DNA from 4 places in the Butyrivibrio sp. FCS006 genome. Region 4 is predicted to be linked to each of the others. Evidence: predicted binding sites of a transcription regulator. Region 4 holds the regulator's gene; each other region holds the start of a gene.
The links. Region 4 encodes HrcA, which represses chaperone genes, less so after heat shock. Its sites were predicted from a motif close to TGTTAGCACTCNNNNNNNNNGAGTGCTAACA; they were not measured.

Region 1 (2,204 bases), 580 kb from region 4:
GTGATTCGAAAAGACCTCTGTATTATCTTATGGTCAGCACGATCGTCAATACGGTCCTTGATATTTTATTTGTTAGATTTTTTAGCTTTGGAATCGGCGGAGCAGCAGCTGCAACGGTTATTGCTCAGTTTATCAGTGCAGGCCTTGCCTTCTCTAAGCTGACGCGCGTGGATGGGCCTCACAGAATAACCATATCAAAGCTTGTGATAGATCCGCAGATTATCAAAAAGGAACTGGCTCTGGGCTTCCCCACAGGAATTCAGAACAGTGTTATCGCTATAGGTAATGTTGTCGTACAGTCTAACATCAATGCTTTCGGAGCAGATGCAATGGCAGGTTGCGGCAGTTACTTTAAGCTCGAAGGATTTGTCTTTTTACCGATTGTATGTATGACTATGGCATTGACCACGTTTGTAAGTCAGAATCTCGGAGCGGGATTGTATGAGAGAGTCACAAAAGGTTCCAAGATAGGTGCCTTTATCAGCGCAGGCGCTGCAGAGATCATCGGTGTAATAACATTTGTTCTTGCACCTGTGCTTCTAAGAATGTTCTCACAGGATCCGGAGGTACTTGCTATCGGAGCTGCGCAGGCAAGGACCGAGAGTCTTTTCTATTTCCTTCTGGCAACAAGCCATGCCCTGGCGGGAGTTTACAGAGGAGCAGGCAAGACTACCGTTCCCATGATCGTAATGCTCTCAAGCTGGTGTCTTTTGAGAATAACATATATCACGATCACAGTAAGGCTCATACCTGTAATCAATGTTATCTTCTGGGCTTATCCCCTTACCTGGTGCACCAGTACGATCATATTCATCATCTACTATTTCAGGGCAAACTGGATGAGACAAGAAAAATCATAAATATACTTGAATGACATGATAAAAGGTGCTAATATATGTTCTTGGAGGTTAGCACTCAATGAACCAGAGTGCTAACAAATAAAAAGTAAATTCATAAGATTACATAAAGGAGGCGTTTTGTAATGAAGTTAGTACCACTTGCAGACAGAGTTGTATTAAAGCAGCTTGAGGCAGAAGAGACTACAAAGTCAGGAATCGTTCTTCCCGGCGCTGAGAAAGAGAAACCACAGCAGGCTGAGGTTATAGCAGTAGGACCCGGCGGAGTTGTTGATGGCAAGGAAGTTAAGATGGAAGTTAAGAAGGGTGACAATGTCATCTATTCAAAGTACTCAGGAACAGAAGTTAAGCTTGATGATGTAACATACATCATTGTTAAGCAGAATGATATTCTTGCGATCATTAAATAATTTCTACGAAGTAAGAAAAAGAAAAAATCGGAGGCAATAAAAATGGCAAAGACAATTAAGTACGGCGCTGACGCCCGCACAGCTATGGTAGAAGGCGTTAATAAGCTTGCTGATACAGTCAGAGTAACACTTGGACCAAAAGGAAGAAACGTAGTTCTTGATAAGTCATACGGTGCACCTACAATTACAAACGATGGTGTTACTATTGCAAAAGAGATCGAGCTTGAGGATTCTTACGAGAACATGGGAGCTCAGCTTGTAAAGGAAGTTGCTACAAAGACAAACGATGTAGCAGGTGATGGTACAACAACAGCTACAGTTCTTGCACAGGCTATGATCAACGAGGGTGTTAAGAACCTGGCCGCAGGAGCTAACCCAATCGTTCTCAGAAAAGGTATGAAGAAGGCTACTGACGCAGCAGTAGAGGCTATCGGCAAGATGGCAACCAAGGTTAAGGGCAAAGAGCAGATCATGAGAGTTGCTGCTGTTTCATCAGGAGATGATGAAGTAGGACAGATGATCGCTGATGCTATGGAGAAGGTTTCAAACGACGGTGTTATCACAATCGAAGAGTCCAAGACCATGCAGACAGAGCTTGACCTTGTAGAAGGAATGCAGTTCGACAGAGGATACATTTCAGCATACATGGCAACAGATATGGATAAGATGGAAGCTACATTAGAGGATCCATTCATCCTTATCACAGACAAGAAAATCTCAAACATCCAGGATATCCTTCCTCTTCTTGAGCAGATTGTTAAGACAGGAAGCAAGCTCCTTATCATCGCTGAGGATGTTGATGGTGAGGCTCTTACAACACTTATCGTTAACAAGCTCCGTGGTACATTCAATGTAGTAGCTGTTAAGGCTCCCGGATACGGCGACAGAAGAAAGGCTATGCTTGAGGATATCGCTATTCTTACAGGCGGTAAGGTTA
Region 2 (2,204 bases), 170 kb from region 4:
CAGGTTTCACATTCAGGTACCCCTGCTCAATGACATGGAACGGGTACTTGTCCAGGTCCTTGGGGAGCTCTTTTACAGTGTACTTTCTTTCTATTTCTACGCCCATGTGGATTGTGGCCTCCTTCTTGGATGTATTCAATCCTCTACCTATTGTAATACGAAGGAGCTGTATTGAAAACGTAAATATGCGAAGGCATTACGGTAGGAAGAAAGATCCTGCCTCTATACAGTAAGGCTTTTTGTTTCCATGCAGTAGCATCACGCGAATCATAGCCCTATGTGCAACTGTAGGGAACAAATTATAGTCCTGCAACTCTTCTTGTGCTAGAATTGTTCTTGTGAATGCTATCGCAGGCAAGACATCCATGGCAGAATTACGAAACCAACAAGTTGAAAAATAAAGCAACATTGAGGGAGGAACACGATATGGCAAAGACAGCGATATTCTTAGCAGAAGGATTTGAAGAAATAGAAGCTCTGACCGTTGTTGACCTGCTTCGCAGAGCAGGAATCGAGATAACGACAGCCTCAATCACTGGAAGCAAGCAGGTAACCGGCTCTCACAACATAACTGTAGAGGCCGACGTTCTGCTTTCAGACATTAAATTTGATGAAACAGACATGATAATTCTTCCGGGCGGAATGCCGGGAACCAACAATCTGGATGCCTGCGAACCTCTGAAGACTCAGATCAAGGCCTTCGCCGATGCAGGCAAGAAACTTTCTGCAATCTGCGCAGCACCGAGAGTATTTGGCAAGATGGGTATCTTAAACGGCAAAAAGGCTACCTGCTATCCTGGAAATGAAGAATTCCTCCAAGGCGCTGATCCTCAGACTGACGAAGTTGTAAAAGACGGCAACTTCATCACCAGCCGCGGAATGGGAACTGCAATCCCCTTCGGACTTGCAATCATTGAAGAGTTCCAGGGCAAAGAAGCTGCCGATGACATGGCTAAAAAGATCATTTTCAGACAGTAAAAGGTGTAAATACGATCATCTCCGCAAAAAAATACATAGAAATATATTTGATAAAAATCCCGCAAGCCCAGTGTTTGCAGGATTTTTTGCAGTTTATAATTTCTTTAGAAAAAAACTTGTTGACAATTTGTTCTAGTTGTTCTATAACATACTTGTAACAAGAAATTAGCAGCCGCTACTTGAGAGTGCTAATAAAAAGGATTAAACACTACAACAGAACAAAATAAATATAGAAAAGGAGTGATAATTATGTTGATGCCTATGCTTTGGAGTAACAATGATATTTTTGATGAGATGGATAATTTCTTTAACGATGGATTCTTTGGCGGAAGTGGCCTGATGCCAAGAGAAGCTAAGCCTTTCGATTCCACATCAGGACCTATGAGAACAGACGTTATTGAAAAAGACAACTGCTACCAGCTTGAGGCTGAGCTTCCCGGATTCAACAAGGAAGACATCAAGATTGATCTCAAGAATGACACCTTGACCATCAGCGCTTCTCACAATGAGAACAAGGATGAGAAGGACGAGAACGGCAAGTACATCCGCCGCGAGAGAAGAAGCTCTTCATATCAGAGATCATTCCATGTAGAAGGCCTTAAGCCTGAGGATATCATCGCTCAGTACAGAAACGGTGTTCTTACCGTTAACCTTCCTAAAAAGGAAGCCATCCCTGAGAAGGAAGAAGCTATCCAGATTGAAGTTAAAGATTGATCGCAGTGACCTAAACATAAACATAAGAAAGGCTGTCATACTAAGAACTAGTGTGACAGCCTTTTTCATGTCATTAAAGGGAAATATGCTGTGGCAGACCACCTACAAACATCGGTGTCAGTTCTGCCTGAATAAGAGGATATGCGTAATCAATAAACTCCTGCTTCATCTGAGTGTGGTCCTCGCTGATCCATTCAAGCGGAACCTTTTTCTCGAGGTTTGCAATCTCTGAAATAGGATGAAGTTCTGTGGTGCACTGGTATGGTGCGTTGGAAATTCGCTTTAGTGCCACCATTTCGCCGGTACAGCCTTCGAAAGCGGCCTTCACAGCTGCTCCGCCTACCTGATATGCCTCGGTGATATCTGTTCTGCTGGTAAGGTGACCAGCGCATCTTTGAAGTGTGGACAACTCTATGCAGCGGGTCTTGGTATCAAGCTGCTTGGCAATAGTGTTTGCCAGGAATCGCGCTGTACCCGTCAGGCTCTTGTGTCCGAAAGCATCAACAGCATGA
Region 3 (2,204 bases), on a different contig from region 4:
CTGCTTAACATCTATATTCTTTGCGACATTATCATATTCAGCAGTTATTTCCCTGCCAAACATGCTCGAATTTCCTGTTTCCAGTCTTTTTCTGGCATCGTCCGGTATGACAAATGCCGGATACCACAGGATAAGACCCTTTATATCACTTTTCCTTCTTGCGCCAACAATGGCCGATACAAAGCCGCCCTGGCTTTCACCCTGGAGATATATGGCTTCGCTATTGATATACGGGAGCTCTATTACAGTATCAAGCACTGCATCAAGATCGGCAGCTTCCGTCTCAATAGTCATATTTTTCATATCTCCGTCACTTGTGGATGCTGTTCCACCTCCACAGAAGTCGAAAAACACGCAAACAATCCCACTTTCTGCAAAACCTTCCCCATGATGGATGCGTAATTCTTTTAATCTGCTCATTTATTAAACTCCTCGTACAATGCTTTTTTCCTTTAAATTATAACATTCTGAGGTGTTTAGTAGAAAAGGCACCCGGTACTGATTGTACCGGGTGCCTTAAAATAAAGCTTTTTCATCCTTCAATAGCTATCAGATTCTTTTCCGGGATCTTCTTTTCCAGGGCTTTCTTAGGAACTGTCACCGTAAGAACTCCGTGCCTGTAGGTTGCCTCGATATCGCCCTTCTCTACATTGTCTCCAATATAGAAGCTCCTTGTCATGGATCCTGCATATCTCTCCTGACGGATAAGTTTGCCCTTCTTGTTCTCGTCCTTATCAAGGCCCTTTGCTGCGCTGATGGTAAGATAGCCGTTATCAAGTTCTACTGTTATCTCTTCCTTCTTGAAGCCTGGCAGGTCAACTGATACTTCGTAGTTATCATCCTTTTCCCTGATATCGGTCTTCATCATCCTGTTTGCTTTTCTTCCATAGAGCTTACGCTCCATGTTCCTCTCCATGTCGTCAAATTCATTCATTGGGAATCCAAACAGATCATCGATAAAATTCTCTTCAAAAATACTGGGTGCTAACATAATACATACCTCCTTTGCATCAAAAACATTATCTATGTTAATGAGCAATGGGACGGAGGGTTTAGATCTTAGGAAAGTTAAGTCCTAACGGTCTTCTCTGTTCCTTTGTTCTACAAACACTATAACACCGCAATTAGCACTCGTCAACCGAGAGTGCTAATTTGGATAAAATAGTATTGTACTTCTTATTACAAATTTATCATTCCGGTACAAAAAAGAGGCATCCCTGCCTCTTAATCTAGTACTGTTAATCCTTTATATGACGCGATTCCGCCTATACTTCTGGCTCTTTTATAGCCAAAAGTCTTCAGTTTCTTTACAGCGCTTATGCTTCTGCTTCCTCTTAGGCAATATACATAAATCTCCGCATCATGATCCTTTATGATATCTTCCACCTTTTGAATCTCGTCCAGCGGAATGTTGGTGCTTCCCGGAATATGCCCCTCTTTGTACTCAGATTTTGTCCGCACATCCAGAAGGACTGCATTTTGACGAATAGTTCTATAATCCCTAAAAGTACATAAAGAGGACGCCTTTATAAGACATCCTCCCCCACACATTACTCTTTTTCATACTCTCCAACCAAAGCCCCCGCTTTTGGTATATACAAATCCTAGCAGATGAACTGTCCAATAAGACGCACAAACAACAGTTCAAAAATCTGCGTTCTCGCATTACCTCGCATTACTCCTCGCATTACTCGCATTACTGTCTCTGTCCATAAAAAAAGAGGCTCACTTTAACAATGAACCTCCCCTAGTAATGATCGTATTTTAGCTTCTTCTTTTTATATTTCCTTTTTCCGCAAAATATCATCAATACAGGATTAACTATTCCAAAATAAAAACGTCTTTCCTACGCATAGCATCAGAAAACTCCTCAAACGAAGCATGTTGTAATGCTACTCCTGCCTGGTTAGCAAATTTCACAATTGCATTTAACGCCTCATCATAGTTTTCACCTGTCTCCAAATTATAATTAAACGAGTGCAAGAATTCTTCCATCATTCTTTTCTGAGACAGCTCAACTTGCGAAATCTGTGCCTTGAGCTTAGCCTCATATTCATCCATCTGCTTTTTGCTTTCAATTAGAATAGCTGCTAGCCGATCACTTTCTTCGGCTTCCAAATTTGCATTTTTTATTATTTCTCTAGTAGCGGTGAACACATAGCTTGCTGTTGTATACACTGCAAAAGGCACCAAAGGATGAACTG
Region 4 (2,204 bases):
GCAGCTCCTGCAAAGGCAGAAGAGAAGAAGGCACCTGCAAAGAAGGCAGCTCCTGCTAAGAAGGCAGCACCTGCAAAGAAGGCTGAGCCTAAGAAGGCAGCTGAGAAGACTGAGGCTAAGAAGCCTGCAGCTAAGAAAGCTACTACAACCAAGAAGGCTGAACCTAAGAAGGCAGCACCTGCTAAGAAGGCAGCTCCTGCTAAGAAAGCTACAGCAGCTAAGAAGCTTGCAGCTAAGAAGGCAGCAGCTACAACAGAAGTTAAGACTAACATCGTTCTTCAGTATGGTGACAGAAGCGTTACATACGATACAATCGTTACAAACGCTAAGAACAACTACAAGTACGATATGGGCGGAGATGTAGACGCTATGAAGAAGCTCAGCGTTTATGTAAAGCCTGAAGAGAATGCAGCTTACTACGTTGTTGATGACAAGGTACAGGGCAGAATCGATCTTTGATCATTCTCTTATATAATGAGACTACAGACAGCAGACACTTTCAGTGCCTGCTGTTTTTTTTATCCATATTTAACATTTAGAAGGTTGACATTAGTTCTCGCGAGTGATATTTTATGTTACAGAGAAGATGTTAGCACTCAAATGAGTTGAGTGCTAACAACTCAAAATAAAAGCCTTTCAATGAAATCCGGAGACAGAGGAAGGGGTACAGACTTGGAACTTGATGAGAGAAAGAGAACCATACTACATGCAATAGTAAGGAACTACCTTGAGACAGGAGAGCCTGTCGGATCAAGGACTATTTCCAAGGATACTGATCTTAACTTGAGTTCAGCCACCATCAGAAATGAGATGGCAGACCTTGAGGAGATGGGACTTATAATTCAGCCCCACACTTCTGCGGGAAGAATTCCTTCCGACCAGGGTTACAGAGTCTATGTAGACGAGATGCTCAGGGACAAGGAACAGGAAGTTGAGAACATGAAGGAGATGCTTCTTGATAAGGAAGAGAAGCTTGAGAACCTCCTTAAGCAGGTGGCCAAGACACTTGCGGTTGATACCAACTACGCCACAATGATCTCAGCACCTCAGATCCGCAAGAACAAGCTCAAGTTCATCCAGATTTCCAAGGTTGATGCAGAGCACCTTCTGGCGACCATCGTCATAGAAGGAAACGTCATTAAGAACAAGATCATTCCCGTTGAAGAGGAACTTGATGACGCAACAATGCTCAAGCTTAACATTCTCATGAATACAAGGCTGGACGGACTTGCTGTAGAGGACATCAACTTAGGACTTATCGCAGCAGTCAAGCAGGAAGCCGGAATTCACAGTGAGATCATCGGAAACGTCATCGATGCGGCTGCAGAATCAATAACAGCAGATGACGACCTTCAGATATATACCAGCGGTACGATGAACTTCTTTAAGTATCCTGAGCTTACGGATTCGGCCAAGGCCAGCGAGCTCATCAGCACCTTTGAGGATACCAAAGACCTTTCGAGTATCGTTGAGGATACACTCTCCTCTGACCATGAAGAGACCGGAATCCAGGTCTACATCGGAAACGAGACACCGATCCAGTCCATGAAGGATTGCAGCGTTGTTACCGCAACGTACGAGCTTGGTGATGGCATGAAGGGCACCGTAGGAATCATCGGACCCAAGAGAATGGATTACGACAAGGTTATAACGACGCTTAAGAACATGCGTCATGCACTTGATGATCTATATAAAAGGGATTAGATCCCATAAGCTTTAAGGAGGCAATTGGAATTGAGCGAGGATAAGAAGAAGGCTTCTTCCAAGGCTAAATCAGCTGAGGAAAAGAAAAAAGAAGAAGTTCTTGAGAACATCATGGAAGAACTTGAAGAGGAAGCCAAAGAGAAAGAAACAGCACAGACACCTGATTCACAGGAGGAAAAAGATGATGCTGAAAAAGAGGCTACTGTAGAAAAAGAAGAAAATAAAAAAGAAAAGAAGAATCCGCTTCAGGAAAAGATTGATGAACTTAATGATAAAGTCCTGAGACAGATGGCGGAATTTGAGAACTTCAGGAAGAGAACCGACAAAGAGAAATCACAGCAGTTCGAACTTGGACAGGGCAATGTCCTTGAGAAGCTCCTTCCTGTAGTAGATAACTTTGAGAGAGGTCTTGCAGCAGTTCCCGAGGCTGAGAAAGACGGAGCTTTTGCAGACGGCATGAACAAGATTTACAAGCAGCTCATCAAGCAGCTTGAAGATCT

Region 1: the regulator HrcA is predicted to act here: its motif matches at 907-937, upstream of G633_RS0114450 (co-chaperone GroES).
Region 2: the regulator HrcA is predicted to act here: its motif matches at 1,142-1,172, upstream of G633_RS0112665 (Hsp20/alpha crystallin family protein).
Region 3: the regulator HrcA is predicted to act here: its motif matches at 1,123-1,153, upstream of G633_RS0111290 (Hsp20/alpha crystallin family protein).

The regions. Positions count from the first base shown of each region.
Region 1 is NZ_KE384204.1:712,814-715,017, forward strand. Features, by position in the region: gene G633_RS0114445 (MATE family efflux transporter) at 1-860, shown strand, start outside; gene G633_RS0114450 (co-chaperone GroES) at 983-1,267, shown strand; gene groL (chaperonin GroEL) at 1,310-2,204, shown strand, end outside.
Region 2 is NZ_KE384204.1:303,851-306,054, reverse strand. Features, by position in the region: gene G633_RS0112675 (CYTH domain-containing protein) at 1-106, opposite strand, end outside; gene G633_RS0112670 (DJ-1 family glyoxalase III) at 427-978, shown strand; gene G633_RS0112665 (Hsp20/alpha crystallin family protein) at 1,228-1,692, shown strand; gene G633_RS0112660 (6-phosphofructokinase) at 1,766-2,204, opposite strand, start outside.
Region 3 is NZ_KE384203.1:863,722-865,925, forward strand. Features, by position in the region: gene G633_RS18205 (alpha/beta hydrolase family protein) at 1-420, opposite strand, end outside; gene G633_RS0111290 (Hsp20/alpha crystallin family protein) at 533-991, opposite strand; gene G633_RS0111295 (rhodanese-like domain-containing protein) at 1,225-1,551, opposite strand; gene G633_RS0111300 (hypothetical protein) at 1,822-2,204, opposite strand, start outside.
Region 4 is NZ_KE384204.1:136,853-139,056, forward strand. Features, by position in the region: gene G633_RS19970 (DUF6465 family protein) at 1-459, shown strand, start outside; gene hrcA (heat-inducible transcriptional repressor HrcA) at 640-1,704, shown strand; gene grpE (nucleotide exchange factor GrpE) at 1,735-2,204, shown strand, end outside.